Linked DNA regions of Methylosarcina fibrata AML-C10. The main gene of each other region encodes a partner of the protein of the gene in region 2 in a complex. Links are inferred from orthologs where the notes say so. Each region holds a gene or a part of one and is shown on either strand. Other genes may lie near its edges. The genes, in order: mfd and uvrA.

Region 1 (9,774 bases), 310 kb from region 2 along the record:
GTTTGTCGCCGGGCAAGGGGTAATTCATGCCGGCTAAGAAAGGTGTCGATAAAAGCGTTTAATCGTGTAGAATAAACTCCGGTATCCGGGCAGGGGAGGTTTGCGGATGGCTCATCAATCGTTCGAAGTCCAGTCCGCCGATGGCTCCGAAAATAACGCCGGGCAAGCTGTGGATCACGGGCAGAAAGTTCTTCCGGGACCCAAAGAAGGGCTGCCGGACCGTTCGAATATCGATGTTTTCGATCTGTCCCTCCAGGATATCCACAATCTGATCCATCGCTTGCAAGTCCGCCAAATTGAGCTGGAAACGAAAAACTCCGTCCACAAAGACCTTCAAGCTTTCAATGAAGGCGATGCCCGCCGTTACCCTTCGAAGGCGGCAAGTTATTTCATTCTGAACGATAAGGGACTGATTTTGGATGCTAATTTTTCTTCCGAAATCGATCTAAACTGCTCTCGCGATCAATTACTCGACAAGCCTCTTGCCGATTTCATAGCCGCCGCCGATCGGGACGGTTTTGATCGGTTCATGCAAAATATTGCCGACGGGAACAATACCGGCCAGACTTTGAAAGTCAGAACCCGTATTTTCAGAAAGGCACCCTTTTCATTGCGCTGCAAAGGATTGACGCTGACCGAATGCACGCTTCAGTCCTGCTGTCTGTTGGCCGAGCAGGATTCGGCTTACGTCGAATTGCGACCGGCAACATACGGTGCTGGAAACAATGCCATCGTTTTGGCTTTCAGCGACGTCACCGAACGTGAAATGGCGGAGAAATGCAGGAACTGCTTGAACGAAAAGCTGGAAGAAAAGATTGCTCACAATGCGCAGTCAATGAATCGGATCAATCTTGAGTTACAGGAGAAGATTGACGAGCTTTATCAGTCCAAAAGAAAGTTGAGGGAAAGAGAAGCCAGACTAAACGCCATTTTCAATGCTGCCGTAGAAGGTATTTTTACGATCGATCAATCCCGCAACATTGTTTCGGCAAATGCCGCCATGCATAGCATTTTCGGCTATACCGCCGATGAGTTGATCGGCCGCAACATCGACCTGTTGATTCCGGCTCAAAGCGGGGAAAACCACCATGCCATGACGTCAAGCCGGGTTAATGAGGTGATTAGCCATGTCAGGACGGTGGAAGGATTGCGCAAGGACGGCTCCCTGGTTCCCCTGGACATTTCCATATCGGAATTTTCGAGTGACGGCGCACGCTATTTTACATCTATCGTCCGGGACGTCACTTTGCGAATGCAGAAAGAGCGGGAAGACAAGGCGCATCTGGATGAGCTGGCGCAAGTGACCCGTCTGGGGTTGATGGGCGAAATGGCATCCGGTCTTGCCCATGAACTCAATCAACCTCTTACGGCCATCGCGAGTTATACACAGGCCTGTCTCAATTTCCTGCAAGCCGATCGCCCCGACTTATTGCAATTGCGACAGGTTTTGCAAAAAGCCTATGAGCAAGCCTTGAGGGCCGGCCAGATCATTCATCGCATGCGGGCATTCGTTTCCAACAAGCAAATCAATCGATCCACCATCCTCATCAATGACTTGATCAATGTGTCGCTGGCCTTGAGTTATGCCGATTTAAAAGCCAACAACATAGTCCCCAGACTCAATCTGGCGGAAAATCTTCCGACCCTTTGCGGCGACAGCGTACAATTGGAGCAAGTTTTGATAAACCTGATCAGAAACAGTATCGACGCATTAAAAAATTTGCCGGAAGGAATACAAAGAATGCTAACGATTCAGACCTGGCTAGGCGAACACCATGACGTCGTGATCCGGGTTAAGGATAACGGTCCCGGCATCGACCAGTTTAAACAAGAAAAAATATTTACTCCTTTTTACACTTCCAAAAAGACCGGCATGGGAATGGGTCTGTCGATAAGCCAATCCATCGTCAAGACGCATGGCGGAATTCTATCCTTCAACAGCATTCCTGGAAAAGGAGCCACTTTTTATTTTACTTTACCCGTTCAGGAATCATGATATGGGACAACCCTCGATAGACAGTCTGGTTTATATCGTCGACGATGAATTTGCCGTTCGCGATTCCTTGACGCTATTAATTCAATCCACAGGGCGGTTTGCCAAGAGTTTTGCCTCCGCCGAAGATTTTTTGGAAGAGTATTGTCCCGATTACCCCGGATGTTTGATTCTGGATGTGATGATGGCCGGCATGAGCGGACTCGATCTCCAGCAAGAGATGACGAAAAGGCATATTTCCCTGCCCATTATTTTCATCAGCGGACATGCGGAAATTCCGGATTCCGCGAAAGCGTTCAGGGCGGGTGCGGTCGATTTTCTGGAAAAGCCGGTCGATTACAGAGTCCTGATGGACCGTATCGAGGAGGCCATTGCCCGGGATATTGCGGAAAGAAAACAGAAGCTGGAGAAACTGGAAATAGAAAAACGCTTTGAACGATTGACGGCAAGAGAAAAAGAAGTGCTGAAGCTGATCACGGACAACTGCTCCAATAAGGAAGTCGCTAAAATCCTGGAGATAAGCCATCGAACGATTGATGTGCACAGGGCGCGGATCATGGAAAAAATGGAAGCGGAGAACGTCGGTGAATTATTGAAGATGGCGTTGCGGATCGATGCTTCGAAAAACAGTCTGCATTAGCGAAACAAACGCAAAAGGTCTTTCGCGATTCCCTTTAAAAAACATTCCGGCGTTTCATCCAGCGTCCATGCGGCGGGTCCGACAACGGGAGCGGCATAAAGCGAAAATGCCGCCCTTTCTTGCCTCCCATCAACATTCGAAAGATTGGTGGCGTTTTTCCGGCTTGCCGTTTCGGTAACCCGCTCCAAAGCCTTTGGGAATGGTTTCTTCAGGCTACCGCCAATCGCTGCAACAATTCCGAGATAAATTCCAGCTTCTGCTCGGTCGTCTCGAACTTGCGGATGAACCGGAGCTTGTCCGCGCCGTCGAACTTGTAAGTTTGAGCCTGGGTTTGAATCAGGTGAATCAGTTGCTCCGTATTGATGCGAGGATCCTTGCTGAAGACCAGGCGGCCGCCTGCGGCATTGGCTTCGATTTTGCGGATGCCCATGGGCTCGGCCTTTTGTTTGAGTTCGGCGGCGCTGAACAGGGTTTTGACCTGCGGCGGCAACAGACCGAAACGGTCGATCATCTCCACTTGCAGCTCGCGAAGATCCTCGGGCGTTTCGGCGCTGGCGATGCGCTTGTACAGCACCAGGCGGGCGTGAATGTCGGGCAGATAGTCTTCAGGGATCAGCGCCGGCGATTGCAGGTCGACTTCGGGCCCGGTTTCCAGAGGCGCTTCGAGTTCCGGCTGTTTGCCCGATTTCAATGCATTGACTGCGCGCTCCAGTAGTTCGGTGTACAGCGTGAAGCCGATTTCCTGGATCTGGCCGCTCTGATCTTCGCCGAGCAGTTCGCCGGCGCCGCGAATTTCCAGGTCGTGCGACGACAGCATGAAGCCGGCGCCGAGATCGCCGGACGCCTCGATCGCTTCCAGCCGTTTTTCCGCGTCCTTGGTCATCAAGGCTTTCGGCGGCACGATGAAATAAGCATAGGCGCGGTGGTGTGAGCGTCCGACCCGGCCGCGCAACTGGTGCAGTTGCGCGAGGCCGAGTTTGTCGGCGCGGTTGACGATGATGGTGTTGGCGCTGGGAATGTCGATGCCGCTTTCGATGATGGTCGAACAGAGCAGCAGGTTGAAGCGCTGGTGATAGAAATCGAGCATGATCCGCTCCAGATCGCGCTCGGGCATCTGGCCGTGGGCGGTTTCGATGCGCGCGTCCGGCACCAGCTTTTGCAGTTCCGCGGCCATTTTGCCCATCGACTTGACGTCGTTGTGCAGGAAGAAAATCTGGCCGCCGCGCTTGATTTCCCGAAGGCACGCTTCCTGCACCAGCACGTCCACCCATTCGCTGACGAAGGTCTTGATCGCGTGGCGGTTAGGCGGCGGGCTGGCGATGATCGAAATGTCCCGAAGCCCGGACATCGCCATGTTCAGCGTGCGCGGGATCGGCGTCGCGGTCAGGGTCAGCATGTCTAGCTCGTTCCGCAGCTTCTTGAAATGCTCCTTCTGGCGGACGCCGAACCGGTGCTCCTCGTCGATCACGACCAAGCCCAGGGATTTGTATTTGATCTCGCCGGACAACAGTTTGTGGGTGCCGATGATGATGTCGACCTTGCCTTCCTCCAGATCGGCGAGAATCGCTTTTTGCTGTTTCGGCGTGACGAAGCGGGACATCACTTCCACGCGCACCGGCCAGTCGGCGAAGCGGTCGCTGAAATTCTGGTAGTGCTGCTGCGCCAGCAAAGTGGTCGGCACCAGCACGGCGACCTGCTTGCCGCTCTGCACCGCGATGAACGCCGCGCGCATCGACACCTCGGTCTTGCCGAAGCCGACGTCGCCGCAGATGACGCGGTCCATCGGCTGCGGGCTGGCCATGTCGTCCAGAATCGCTTCGATGGCGGTTTGCTGGTCCGGCGTTTCCTCGAACGGGAAGGCGTCGGCGAACGCCTGATATTCGGTGTTTTCGACGTTGAAGGCATGGCCCTGCTTGATCGCCCGTTGGGCGTAAATTTCGAGCAGTTCCGCCGCGACGTCGCGAATCCGCTCGATGGCTTTTTTCTTGGCCTTGCTCCACTGGTCGCCGCCCAGCTTGTGCAGCGGCGCGGTTTCGGGGCTGACGCCGGTGTAGCGGCCGATCAGGTGCAGCGAGGAAACCGGCACGTACAGTTTGTCGTTGTGCGCGTATTCCAGCGTCAGAAATTCGGCCGGAATGCCGCCGATTTCCAGCGTTTGCAGGCCGAGATAACGGCCGACGCCGTGCTCCTGATGCACTACCGGCGAGCCGATGGTCAGCTCGTTCAGATTGTTGACGATGTTTTCCAGCTCGCGCGCCGCCGATTGCCGCCTGCGGCGGCGCTGTTGCGCTTTTTCTCCGGACAGATGGCTCTCGGTGACGAGGACGACGGCCGGCTCTGCCAGCCACAGGCCGTGGTCCATCGGCGCCACCACCATGCACGGGGACTGGTCCGTGTCGAGAAAGGCCTGCCAGCTTTCGACCTGTTTGACTTTGATCCGGTATTGCCTGAGCTTGTCGGTCAGGCCTTCCCGGCGTCCGGCCGATTCGGCCACGAACAGGATTTTGCCGGCAAAGTCGCCGATAAACCGCTGCAAGGCCGCCGCCGGCTCCTTGTGTTTGGCTTCTATCGTTAAATTCGGCAGGGCGCGGCAATTGAACATCTCTTGTTCGGCTCCGGCGGCGCCCGGCTCGTTCAGGATGATTCGGGCGAACGCCTGCGTTTTTCTCGCCAGCTCTTCGTCGGTAAGGAACAGCCGCTCGGGTTCCAGCAAGGGCCGGTCGACGTTGTATCGCCGCTGCTGGTAACGCTCTTCCGCTTCGCCGTAAAAGTCCTTCGCGTTGACGTTGAAGGACGACGGCAGCACGACGACCGCCGAGTCCGGCAGATAATCGAACAGGGTCGCGGTGCGCTCGACGAACAACGGCAGATAATATTCGATGCCGCCGGGAGCCAGGCCTTTGCTGACGTCGACGTAGAGCGTGTTTTTGGGTGAGGTGTCCGGAAAACGGTCGCGGAAGGTCTGGCGGAAATGCTTGATCGCGGCATCGGTAAACGGGAATTCGCGCGCCGGGAACAATTCGATCCGGTCGATTTTTTCCAGCGAGCGCTGGCTTTCGGGATCAAAAGTGCGGATCGATTCGACTTCCTCGTCGAACAGTTCGATCCGGAACGGCGTTTTGCTGCCCATCGGAAACAGATCGACGATCGAGCCCCGCACCGCGAATTCGGCGTGCTGATACACCTGGGAGACGCAGTGGTAGCCGACGCTTTCCAGCTTGATCCGGTTCAGTTCGAGATTGAAACGGTCGCCTACCTGGATGGCGAAACTGTGGGCCAGCACGTGCTCCCTGGGCGCCAGCCGGTGCATCAGCGTGGTTACCGACACGATCAGGGCGCCGCGTTTGACTTGAGGCAGCAAGGCCAGCGTTTTCAGCCGCTCGGAGATGATTTCCGGCAACGGCGAAAACACGTCGTAAGGCAGGGTTTCCCAGTCCGGAAAATGCAGCAGGGAATGAGCTTCGTCCCGCAGAAAGAATTCCAGTTCGTGCTCGAGGCGCAGCGCGGTGTGGTTGTCCGGCGTGACGATGATGAACAGGCGGTTTTCGTTTTTGATCGCCGAGGCCAGGGCCAGCGCGTCGCCGCAGCCGTTCAGTCCGCTCCAGAGAACGGATTGGTCTTTGGACCGGGGGATTTTGGGCGTGAGGATGGATGCGTTATGATTGGCCATTCAATTGAGGCGTAAGATTTACTTTATAAATTGATAAGCTTATCACTTTTACATGACGCCTTGAATCTTGCAAAACGAGCTATTTCCAATCACCGGCTCAGAAACATCGCATCGCCGTAGCTGAAAAAGCGATAGGAATGTGCGACGGCGTGCCGGTAAGCCGCCATGACGTGATCGTACCCGGCAAACGCGGAAACCAGCATCAGCAGCGTCGATTCGGGCAGATGGAAGTTGGTTAAGAGGGCATCGACCGACCGGAACCGGTAGCCCGGCGTAACGAACAAATCGGTATCGCCGAAACCGGCGCTCAGGATCCCGGTTTTCGAGGCCGATTCCAGCGCCCGGACCGCCGTGGTGCCGACGGCGACGACCCGCCCTCCCCGGCTTCTGGCTTCCTCGACCGCGGCGACGGTGTCAGGTTCGACGGCGAAATATTCCTTGTGCATGACGTGCGCCGACAGGTCTTCCACACGTACCGGCTGGAAAGTGCCGCTGCCGACGTGCAAGGTGACGAAAACGCTCCGCACGCCTTTGTTGCTGATTTGTTCCATCATCGCCAGATCGAAATGAAGGCCGGCGGTCGGCGCCGCGACCGCGCCCGCTTCCCGGGCGAAAACGGTCTGATAGCGGGACAGATCAGATGCCTCGTCGGCGCGGCCAATATAAGGCGGCAAAGGCATGTGGCCGATGCGGTCCAGCAGAACCGGAAGGGGAAGGCCGCCTTCGAATTCCAGTTGAAACAGATCGTCCGCCCTGCCCAATACCGTGCACCGATGCCCGAGTTCCAGTTCGATAAGGGTGCCGGCCTTGGGCGCCTTGCTCGCTCGGACATGGGCGATGGCATGGCGCTCGTCCTGAATGCGCTCGATCAGGATCTCGACCTTGCCGCCGCTTTGCTTTTTGCCGAAGAGTCTGGCGGGGATGACCTTGGTATCGTTGAAAACCAGCAAATCCCTTTCATCGATCAAATCGATGAAATCGGCGAACTGCCGGTCGGTCAGTTCTCCCGTATCCCGGTTCATGCAGAGCAGCCGGCTGGCCCTGCGTTCGGGCAAGGGATATTGCGCAATCAAATGCTCGGGCAGCGGGTAATTGAAATCGCTTTTTTTCATGGAAAGATGGCGCTCGAATGACGCGGTGAAAATTGTATTGGAAATTTTAAAAAGGCTACATTATAATGTGTTTTCTTTGCCGGGGTGGCGGAACTGGTAGACGCGCCGGATTCAAAATCCGGTGATGGTGACATCGTGTCGGTTCGATTCCGACCCTCGGTACCAGTAAAAACAAGGGCTTAGGATTGTTATCCAAGCCCTTTTTTATTGTCTTTTTATTCACGTTCCACTCACGTTCCATTCAGAAAAAAAATCCCACAACAATTGCCGAATGCCAGCCACAAAAAAGCCCGGCATTGTCCGCCAGTAATCACGCTCCCGCAAACCCTACCGTTTCCGCCATTACCTCATGCAGTGGCCCGGTCGATTGTTTCCAATCTGGAGCATAATCAATTCCCTAGCATGATTCCGTGCCAACTCTCTGAAAGACCCGCCATCCGTGTATTACAGGCGGGCATGATATTTGCTTTAGGTGTTGTTTCCTGAAAGGAGCATATCACTGCATTGCCTATCCGGTGGATGCCGGGTAAAAGCTCCAGACACAAAAAAGCCGGGTTGCCCCGGCTGCGATTCAATTTTGCTCTATTTTATTCCGGTCTCGCGCGCGTGCGCGCGTATTGCTCCGAAAATTTCTGTCATTATTCCATATTATTTTATTCCGGTAGCTGCCTTGCTTGGTTAAATCCTATTGTTTCCTGTTTTATTCCGGGAACGGCTCATTTGTCTTAAGGTATGCCATTGAAATAAAAGCGAGTTATTGAACTGACTCCTTTTTTTATGGCATTTTATAGCACTTTGCCATATTTCTACACAAGTCGCACTGAAAAAGAGCTTAGGAGAAATATTGACCAGAAGCTGACGATCAACATTTCTATATGAATGTCCCCTCGGTTCCAGAGGGTAGTCAATCGAATGTAGAAATAATGGATCTTGCAATTTTAATTTTATCAATTTAGCTACTGGTCCATTTTTTAGGTTCATTTTTCTTAATTTAATTAATTATCTGTAGATCATTTCCTTTTCTGATCAACAACTTTCTTAACTGATAAAAAACTCTCTTCTTGGCTCTGAATCAAAGTATCGAAATCGTAATATGTTGCTTCAAAATTTGAATTATGCCATTGATTCACTAAATACTTTCTAAAGCATAGGGCTTTATGATACCTATCATTTATATCAAATGATGACGCTAGTTTTGATATCTCGACCCGTGAATCTGAATCAAAAACTGGCGTATCGGTAGATACTGCATCTAAAAATGCAAATGAACCGGTCCAAAATCTTACGTGATAAATGCCTACTGTCGTTGCTCTAAAGTGAAAATTTTCAGGCGGATTGTCATCTTCAACTTGCAGTTCACGATAATGGGCATGTGGAGTTTCAATAAGTTTTTTTGTTGCTAAACGTCGTAAAACGTGGCGAACCTGATCAGTTACAAAGCCTTGTCGTAACATTTCTTCCAGCAATTCTTGTCCATTCACAAAGCCATCGTTATCTAATATCCCATAGCCAGTATTCAAGTAAGCTATAACCAAGCTTGCTAAAAAATGTTCGCGCGGATCAGCAGAACTAATATCAAAAATATTACAAGCTACTAATGAAGACTGTGAATTAAAATATGCATATTCACCAAAAAGAGCATGTTTCGTGAATTCGTGTAGAGGAATAGTATAATTCCCTGTTTGATCTTCAATTCGTACTATTTTTTCTGAATCAACATTAGGACTACCAAAAAAGCCAGTAATTAACTCAATAACAGCACGAGTATTTCCTCCTGTTATATTACTCAAGAACTGCCTGATAGTCTCACTAGTTCGGATTGATCTTAGTGTGGCTTTTAAAAATGAAACAACACTTCCACTATGAAGGCGAATACCTTCCAATTCTGCAGGTGCAACTTTTCCTTCAGCAACTCTAACAGCAAAAAGAAGACGCTTTTGCACTACTTCATCGGCAGGCGGGGGCGCGACCGTCAAAATTTTGTTTTGATATGCAGAAAGAGTACCAGTTGTCTTTGATAGATAAAAAGTACTGGGCCGTAATGACACGAAGACTAGAAGATTTCGAGAAGCGGCAAGTTCTTGTGCGATTAAAAACGTTTCTTGTTGAACTTCGAAAGTGCGTTGATCAGCATTATCAAGTACAAGTATTATTTGTTTATTGCGGCCACGGGCGAGATGACCAAGAGAAGCTAGAAGATGCTTATCATGCATATCAATTTTGGCGCTAAGAAATGCAATTCGTTCTCGTTGATAAGCTACATTATCAAGATCTTTTAGAGATCCTTTAATACTGTTATCAAACTCCACTAAGTCTCTATGGTAAATGGCATTTACAAAATTCGTGCTATTAATATCAA
Region 2 (9,159 bases):
CCCAATATGTCCTTAAACAACAACCCCATCGAAATTACCCGCCTGACTCTGGCCGACCTTCGAGCCGACGAATCCGGCACGGCGATCGAACAACTGGCCGAACTGATCGTCGAAGCGTTTCGGGAGCCGCCGTGGCACGAGCATTTTTCGGCGTCGCGAATCCATTTCGGTCTGGGCGTCGAGCTGATGCGGCAGGGCGCGCTGCTGTACGCAGCCAAAGAGCAGGACGCCGGCCGGATCGTCGGCTATGTGCTGGGCAAGGAACTGGCCGCAGGCGAAGGCAACGGGCATCAGCAGACGTTAAAAGACATATCCGGCACGGCGGCGCTGGATTATCTCTGCGAGAACGGGCGGCGGGTATTTTACGTAAGCGGGCTGGCGGTCAGGTCCGGCTTCAGGCGCCGAGGCATCGCCGAGCGGCTTTCGCTGGCCTTGCTCGACGAGCTGCGCCGGCAGGGATTTTCTTACCGTCTGGGGCGCACCGACCGTTCGATGATCAGCATGCGCAATCTGTATCAAAAGCTGGGATTCAGGGAATTGCCGGTCACCGACGCCAACCACTCCGAGCGAAGCTACTGGCTACTGGCGCTGTGACCTTCACTCGCTGCCCTTTTCTTGACCGTTTGCGCAGGCTGATCGGTCTCGAAAAACCGCTTTAGATAAACGCCGGTATGGGAGACCGGGTTTGCCGAGACCTGCCGGGGCGTGCCTTCGGCGATCAGAAGGCCGCCGCCATCGCCGCCTTCGGGTCCCATGTCGACGATCCAGTCGGCGGTCTTGATCACGTCCAGGTTGTGCTCGATGACGATGACGGTATTGCCGTGGTCGCGCAGGGTATGCAGCACCGCCAGGAGCTGCTTGATGTCGTGGAAGTGCAGCCCGGTCGTCGGCTCGTCGAGAATGTACAGCGTTTTGCCGGTGTCGCGCTTGGACAGTTCCTTCGACAGCTTGACCCGCTGCGCCTCGCCGCCGGACAGCGTGGTGGCGTTCTGGCCCAGCGTGATGTAGCTCAAGCCGACCTCGGTCATCGTTTGCAGTTTCCGGGCCAGCGCCGGTATCGCGCTGAAGAACTCGGCCGCGTCTTCGACGGTCATCGCCAGCACTTCGTGGATGTTCTTGCCTTTGTAGCGGATTTCCAGCGTCTCCCGGTTGTAGCGCTTGCCGTGGCAAACTTCGCAGTTGACGAAGATGTCGGGCAGAAAATGCATTTCGACCTTGATCACGCCGTCGCCCTTGCAGGCCTCGCAGCGCCCGCCTTTGACGTTGAAGCTGAAGCGTCCGGGCGTGTAGCCGCGGGAGCGCGCTTCCGGCGTCGCCGCGAACAGCTCGCGGATCGGCGTAAACAGCCCGGTGTAGGTCGCCGGATTCGAACGCGGCGTGCGGCCGATCGGACTTTGGTCGATGTCGACCACCTTGTCGAAATGCTCCAGCCCGTCGACGCCGTCGCAGGGCGCAGGCAAGGCGCCGGCGCGGTTGATCACGCGCGCGGCCTGGCAGAACAGGGTGTCGTTGACCAGCGTCGATTTGCCGGAGCCGGAAACGCCGGTCACGCAGGTTAAAAGGCCGACCGGAAAGGCGATGTCGACGTTTTTCAGATTGTTGCCCCGGGCATTGCGGACGACGATCCGCCTGTCCGGGTCCGGAGGCTTCAGCGCGGCGGGCACGTCGATGCCGTTTTTCCCGGACAGATACTGCCCGGTCAGGGATTCCGGCGTATTGACGATGTCCTCGACGCTGCCTTGCGCGACGATGCGGCCGCCGTGCACGCCGGCGCCGGGACCGATGTCGACGATGTGCTGGGCCGAACGGATCGCGTCTTCGTCGTGCTCGACCACGATCACGGTGTTGCCGAGATCGCGCAGACGGAACAGCGTATTCAGCAGTCGCTGGTTGTCCCTCTGGTGCAGCCCGATCGAAGGCTCGTCGAGCACGTACATGACCCCGACCAGGCCCGCGCCGATCTGACTGGCCAGACGGATGCGCTGGGCTTCGCCGCCGGAAAGCGTCTCGGCGCTGCGGTCCAGGGTCAGATAGTCGAGGCCGACGTTGACCAGAAACTCCAGCCGCTCCTGAATTTCCTTGATGATTTTGACCGCCACTTCGCCGCGCTTACCGGGCAGGCTGAGCTGCTGAAAAAAATTCAGCGCCTTCCGGATCGGAAAGGCGGTCAGATGATGGACCGGCAGATTTTCGATGAACACGTTCCGCGCGGAAATGTTCAATCTCGCTCCGTCGCAAACGCTGCACGGCTTTTGTGATAAATACTTCGACAGTTCCTCTCTGACCAGTTGCGAGTCGGTTTCGTGATAGCGCCGCTCCATGACGGCAATGATGCCTTCGAAGCGGTGTCGCTTCTTCTTGGAATAGCCGAATTCGCTGAGCAGCTTGAATTCGATCTCTTCGTCGCCGCTGCCGTACAGGATGATCGCCTGGATCTCCCGGGACAGCTCCGAGAAGGGCTGCTCCGGATCGAAGCCGTAATGCTTGGCCAGGGAGCAGATGATTTGATAGTAATACGCATTGCGCCGGTCCCAGCCGCGGATCGCACCGCCCGCGAGGCTGATGTCCGGGTTGTGCACGACCAGCTCCGGATCGAAAAATTCGCGGATGCCCAGGCCGTCGCAACTGCCGCAGGCGCCCTTGGGATTATTGAAAGAAAAGATGCGGGGCTCCAGCTCGGTCAGGCTGTAACCGCAATGAGGACAGGCGTAGCGTTCGGAGAAAAGAAGTTCCGCACCGTCGTCCAGGCACGCCGCGATCGCTTTGCCGTCGGCGAGCCTGAGCGCGGTCTCGAAGGATTCCGCCAGCCTCAGGGTGATGTCGTCGCGGATCTTGAAGCGGTCGATGATCGCTTCGATGGTGTGCTTCTTTTTAGGCTCCAGCGCCGGCGCTTCGTCGAGATCGTAAACGATGCCGTCGATGCGGGCGCGAATGAAGCCCTGGGCGCGCAGATCGTCGAGCAGTTGCGTATGCTCGCCCTTGCGCTCGTTGATCACCGGCGCCAGCAGCATCCAGCGCTGGTCCTGCGGCTGCGCCAGAACCTGGTCGACCATCTGGCTGACCGTCTGCGCTTCCAGCGACACCTGATGCTCCGGGCAGCGCGGCGTGCCGGCCCGGGCATAGAGCAAGCGCAGGTAATCGTAGATTTCGGTGATGGTGCCGACGGTGGAGCGGGGGTTGTGCGAGGTCGACTTTTGCTCGATGGAAATCGCCGGCGACAGTCCCTCGATATGGTCGACGTCGGGCTTTTCCATCATCGACAGGAACTGGCGCGCATAGGCGGAGAGCGATTCGACGTAGCGCCTTTGTCCTTCCGCATAAATCGTGTCGAAAGCCAGCGACGACTTGCCCGAACCGGAAAGTCCGGTAATGACGATGAGCCGGTCCCGAGGCAGATCGAGATCGATGTTTTTCAGGTTGTGGGTACGGGCGCCGCGAATGCTGATGGTATCCATCAAAAGATTCCTGCTATTGAAAGAACTCCATACTATACGATCAAATTTATCTTCAACACAAACTCCGGTTGGTAAAAGCGGACGCAGCCATTATGATAGGCCCGCCTTATTCAACACGATCGGCCTTTCCGTTTTCTCAATTCGCTCGCTTGTCCATGAACAACGAAATTCTGTTTATTTCCGATCTCCACATCTCTCTCGAAAAAACCGAGATCACCCGGCGTTTTCTCCGTTTTTTGAAAGAGCGTGCACCCCAGGCCGCCGCCGTTTATATCCTGGGCGACCTGTTCGATTCCTGGATCGGAGACGACGACTCGACGCCACCGAACGATGCCGTCAAAACAGAGTTGAGAAGGCTCACCGCTTCGGGAACGAAAGTTTTTCTGATGCTGGGCAACCGCGATTTCCTGCTCGGCGAAAAATTCTGCCGGGACACCGGCGTAGTCCTGCTCGGCGATTACGAGGTGATCGATCTGTTCGGCGTGGCCACGCTCTTGACCCATGGCGACCTTCTTTGCACCGACGACCTGCCTTATCAGGCGTTCCGAGCCAAATCCCGAACGCCCGAATGGCGGCGCTCGATCCTGTCGAAGCCGCTGGCGCTGCGCTTGTTGGGCGCGCGCTGGTACCGCTTCCGCAGCTTTTTGCACAAAAGGAAGAAAAGCCGGGAAATCATGGACGTCAATCCGGATACCGTGGTTCGGACGATGCGCGAACACGGCTGCTTGCGGCTGATCCATGGCCATACGCACCGTCCCGCCGTACATCGTTTGAGCATCGACGAACAGCCTGCCCAGCGCTTCGTGCTGGCCGACTGGAAAAAGGACGCGGCCGAGGTTTTATGCTGGAACGGCGAAGGTTACAGGATCGAACGAATCTGATTTTCCGGAATTTCCGGTAAGGGTGTTCGGCGATTCATTCTTCAAATAGCCCCGGACCGAATCCGCAAGATAATAATTTTTTTGGCCTTTCGCTTTTTGCCTTGCGGTCCGAGTCTATTAAGGGTTGACTTTTTAAGGAAAATCATTAAATCTACGCAGCTGGAGTGACCTGTTTTGATCACGAGCAGAACATTAAACATCACCCAAAACTAATATTAGTCAAAAAAACATAATCAGTATTTTGTGGCATAACAAAATACCAGGAGAAAAAAATATGAAGAAGCCTTTAAAAAGTTGGCTGCTTGCTTCAAGTGTGGCGTCAATCTTGGCCGCGCCAGCTATTTCAACTGCTAACAGCGATCTTGACCAACTGTCACAAAACCCTGCGAACTGGTCTATGTGGGGTGGCAACTACTCGGGTACCCGTTACAGCAAACTCGATCAAATCAATACCTCTAACGTAAAGAACCTGCAGCCGGCCTGGTCTTTCTCTACAGGTGTTTTACGTGGTCATGAAGGCGGCCCATTGGTCGTAAACGATGTTCTTTACATTCACACACCTTTTCCCAATACCGTTTTCGCGATAGATCAAAAGACCCAATCCGTGATCTGGGAATACACTCCGACTCAAGACGCGGACGTCACCATTCCGGTCATGTGTTGCGATACCGTTAACCGGGGTCTGGCCTACGGCGACGGCAAAATCTTCCTGCAACAATCCGATACCGTTTTGACCGCACTGGACGCCAAAACCGGCAAACGGATCTGGAGCGTGCAAAACGGCGATCCGAAACTGGGCATGACCAACACCAACGCGCCGTTGGTCGTTAAAGACAAGGTGCTGACCGGCATCTCCGGCGGCGAATTCGGCGTCCGCGGCTTCCTGGCGGCTTACGACATCAAGACCGGCCAATTGGCCTGGAAAGGCTACAGCATGGGTCCGGACTCCGACACGCTGATCGATCCGAGCAAAACCACCACCTGGAAAGACGGCAAAGTCACTCCGGTCGGTCCTAACTCAAGCACCGGCACTTGGGAAGGCGATCAATGGAAAATCGGAGGCGGCACCACCTGGGGCTGGTACAGCTACGATCCTCAATTGAACCTGATTTACTACGGCTCCGGCAACCCGTCCACCTGGAACCCAACTCAACGTCCAGGCGACAACAAATGGTCCATGTCCTTGTGGGCTCGCGACGCGGATACCGGAGCCGTGAAATGGGTTTACCAGATGACGCCTCACGACGAATGGGACTATGACGGCATCAACGAAACCGTTCTGGTCGACCAGGAAGTCAAAGGCAAGATGCACAAAACCATCGTACATTTCGACCGTAACGGTGTGGGCTATACCCTGGACCGTGAAAACGGCGAACTGCTGGTTGCCGAAAAATTCGACAAGTCGGTCAACTGGCTGACCCATGTCGACATGACTACCGGCCGTCCGGTAGGCGTGCCAAAATACAGCACCGAGCACAACGGTGAAGACGTCACTACCGAAGGCGCCTGCCCTGCCGCATTGGGTGCCAAAAACATGGCACCTACGTCTTACTCTCCACAAACCGGGCTGTTCTACATTTCAGGCAATCACCTGTGCATGAACTACGAGCCGTTCGAAGTTTCCTACACAGCCGGTCAGCCTTATGTGGGCGCGACCCTGACCATGATGCCTGCCGGTGCGGACGTCATGACAGGACAACCCGACGGTTCGACCAACCTCGGCCAGTTCACTGCGTATGATGCAAAAACAGGTAAGATCGTATGGTCCAACAAAGAGCCGTTTTCCGTCTGGTCAGGCTCTGTTGCCACCGCCGGCGGTGTGGTATTTTACGGTACGCTGGAAGGCTACCTGAAAGCAGTCGACGCAAAGACCGGGCAGGAACTGTACAAATTTAAAACGCCTTCCGGCATTATCGGCAACGTCAACACCTGGAGCTATAACGGCAAACAATATGTCGGCGTACTGTCGGGTATCGGCGGCTGGGCAGGTATCGGCATCGCAGCCGGTCTCGAAGGTGAATCCGAAGGTTTGGGTGCCGTGGGTGCATACAGAAGCCTGAGTTCCTTCACCAAATTGGGCGGTACCCTGACTGTATTTGCATTGCCCAATTAAAAACGATCCGATTGAGTTGGATTGATCGCTGAAAGCCCTGGCTGATGATAATCAGCCAGGGCTTTTTTTGTGCGGAGCAAACCTTTGCGAGCCGAGAGGTTTTACCGAAGCGGCGATTTTTTTAATTAAATCGCGGTTCCGTTTCTAGTAAACTATTCCATTATCGGCTATACATCGGGAGAATTTAATGAGGGCTGCACCTCTAATTTATACAATACTGGCCGGCCTGTTGCTGGCTTCAAGCACGTTTTCAGCTTCAGCGGCGGATAAATTCAAGGTCTGCGCCGATCCGTTAAATCCGCCTTACTCGACAAAAAAGCAGGACGGCTTCGAAAACAAAATCGCCGAACTGTTCGCCGAAAAACTCGGGCAGACCATCGAGTACACCTGGTTTCCTCAACGCATCGGCTTTATTCGCAATACGTTGAACGCACCGGTCGACGAGAGCAAAGTCGACAGCGACGAATACAAGTGCGACGTCGTGATGGGCGTGCCGGCGGGCTTCGACCTGGCATTGACCACCGCGCCCTACTACCAGTCGACTTATGTCTTGCTGATCGCCAAGGGACGCGGCTTCGACGACGTCCAGGAGGCTTCGGAGCTGGCCGGTCTGCCTTTGCAGCGCCAGGAAGAGTTAAAAATCGCGATGTTCGACCGCGGACCCGGTACTGCCTGGCTGCAACAGCAGGGCTTGCTCGACGTCGGCATTCCTTATCAATCGATGTCGGGAGACAGCGAAAACAACGTGGCGATGCAGATTGCCAGGGACATGAAGGCAAAAAAGATCAATATGGTAATTTTATGGGGTCCGCTGGCCGGCTACGTCATCTCGCAGAGCCCCAAAAACAGCTATACGATGATACCCATGAAGTCGACGCCGGGACTGAAAATGGAATTTGCGATGGCAATGGGCGTGCGCAACGGCGACAAAGCCCGGAAAGAGATGCTGGATCGGCTGATTGCCGAAAATAAGGAGAAGATCCGGGCCATCATCGCTTCCTACAACATTCCATTAACCGAGATCAAGGCCCACGATATCCCGAAGGACGACGACTGAGTTTTGCTGTCTGCCCCTTTTTCGGCAAGGGAGGCAAAGAGCCAAAGCCTCCCTTGGCGCCCGTTCCCGTCACTTGCGGTCGTAGAGCTCCACCCAGTGGGCCAGTTTCTCGGCGCGTTCGGAGGTCAATTGCTCCCATTGAAAGCGCCAGAGCCAGTTTCCGTGGCAAGTGCCGGGAATGTTCATCCGGTGTTCGGTGCCCAATTCCAGGATGTCCTGCATCGGGATGACGGCAAGGTTGGCCACCGACCGGAAAGCCGCCTGGATCAGCGCGCAGTTCAGCGTCGTCGACGGAAATCCGAGATATTCGTAGACATGGTACCTTTCATGATCGCCGAGCTTGTCGGCCCAGCCCACCGTGGTATCGTTGTCATGCGTTCCGGTATAGACAATACTGTTTTTTTCATGATGGTCGGGTAGATAAGGATTATCGGGACCGCTGCCGAAAGCAAACTGCAGAATCTTCATGCCGGGCAAATTAAATTCGTCCCTCAACTCCTCAACTTCCGGCGTGATGATGCCGAGATCTTCGGCGACCAGCGGGATCTGGCCGAATTCATCCTGGATGGCCTGCAACAACGGCTTGCCGGGCGCTTTCACCCATTTGCCGTTGATCGCCGTTTCTTCATTGGCCGGTATTTCCCAGGCCGCCTCGAAGCCACGAAAATGATCGATTCGAATGATGTCGAACTGTTCCAACAGGGTTTCCATTCTTTTCAGCCACCAATCGAAACCGTTCTCTATCAAAGTTTGCCAGTTATAATGAGGATTGCCCCAGCGCTGCCCGGTTGCGGAAAAATAATCCGGAGGCACGCCGGCCACCACGGTCATTTCCCCGGCGTCGTCGAGTTTGAAAACGTCCCGGTTGGCCCAAACGTCGGCGCTGTCGTAAGAAACAAAAATGGGAATGTCGCCGAACAGCAGGACGTCGCGCAAATTGGCGTAGGCTTTCAATTCCATCCATTGCCGGAAAAATACGTATTGCTCGAATTTGATGCAGTCGATCGCATCCTTTAAACGTTTCCGGGCTTCCTTGATTACCCGCACGTCCCGTTCCTTGTAGGGCTCGGGCCACTGATTCCAGCATTGCCCGCCAAATTCCTCGCGAAGCGCGATAAACAAGGCAAAATCGTCGAGCCAATAGGCTTTTGCCCGGCAAAAATGAGCGAAGTCGGCTTTGTCATGCTCTTCCGCACGCGCCAGAAATCCTTGATAAGCTTTTCTGATCAGAAAACTTTTATCTTCTTTCGAGGCTTCCGACACGCGGTCGTGAACATTCAACCAGCCGACCTTGATCAGGTTATCGATATTGATCAGCGAAGGATTGCCGGCATGAGCCGATAGACAGGCATAAGGCGAGCCTTCCGCGTGGGTCATGCCCAAAGGCAGCGTTTGCCAGACGGTCAGTCCGGAGTTTTTAAGAAAATCGACGAAATAGTAGGCATCCTGTCCCAGGTCTCCCTGTTCGCCGGTTCCCGGCAGCGAGGTGATGTGAAGCAGAATACCGGCACGGCGTTTGTTTAGAAGATTATTCAAGTTGTGTGATCTCAAGTTATTGTTCTACGCCGTGGCGCATGGTTCCACCCATCGCCGGAGCGCCTGTCCCCTGGGTAAATGACAAGGCCAGATAAGGCGGAGGCTCCTTACCCAGCA

What was found.
Region 1: the proteins of uvrA (region 2) and mfd are in contact, whole or in part, in a crystal structure (PDB 4DFC), measured with the Escherichia coli proteins. The link is inferred for Methylosarcina fibrata AML-C10 from one-to-one orthologs.

What each region holds. Positions count from the first base shown.
Region 1 is NZ_KB889965.1:3,542,923-3,552,696, forward strand. What follows is about bases 2,642-6,645. They hold mfd (transcription-repair coupling factor), read right to left. Parts: upstream 6,304-6,645; coding sequence 2,842-6,303; downstream 2,642-2,841. Other genes in these bases: queA (tRNA preQ1(34) S-adenosylmethionine ribosyltransferase-isomerase QueA), read right to left, coding at 6,393-6,645. In the rest of the region: A3OW_RS0116530 (PAS domain-containing sensor histidine kinase), read left to right, coding at 107-1,996; A3OW_RS0116535 (response regulator transcription factor), read left to right, coding at 1,998-2,633; more of queA, read right to left, coding at 6,646-7,415; A3OW_RS0116560 (hypothetical protein), read right to left, coding at 8,426-9,774. UniProt on the Escherichia coli protein: Couples transcription and DNA repair by recognizing RNA polymerase (RNAP) stalled at DNA lesions. Mediates ATP-dependent release of RNAP and its truncated transcript from the DNA, and recruitment of nucleotide excision repair machinery to the damaged site.
Region 2 is NZ_KB889965.1:3,230,575-3,239,733, forward strand. What follows is about bases 373-3,761. They hold uvrA (excinuclease ABC subunit UvrA), read right to left. Parts: upstream 3,456-3,761; coding sequence 573-3,455; downstream 373-572. Other genes in these bases: A3OW_RS26530 (GNAT family N-acetyltransferase), read left to right, coding at 373-594; lpxH (UDP-2,3-diacylglucosamine diphosphatase), read left to right, coding at 3,611-3,761. Also shown: more of A3OW_RS26530, read left to right, coding at 7-372; more of lpxH, read left to right, coding at 3,762-4,336; A3OW_RS0115190 (methanol/ethanol family PQQ-dependent dehydrogenase), read left to right, coding at 4,611-6,449; A3OW_RS0115195 (quinoprotein dehydrogenase-associated putative ABC transporter substrate-binding protein), read left to right, coding at 6,637-7,506; malQ (4-alpha-glucanotransferase), read right to left, coding at 7,576-9,042; A3OW_RS0115205 (glycoside hydrolase family 57 protein), read right to left, coding at 9,059-9,159. UniProt on the Escherichia coli protein: The UvrABC repair system catalyzes the recognition and processing of DNA lesions. UvrA is an ATPase and a DNA-binding protein. A damage recognition complex composed of 2 UvrA and 2 UvrB subunits scans DNA for abnormalities.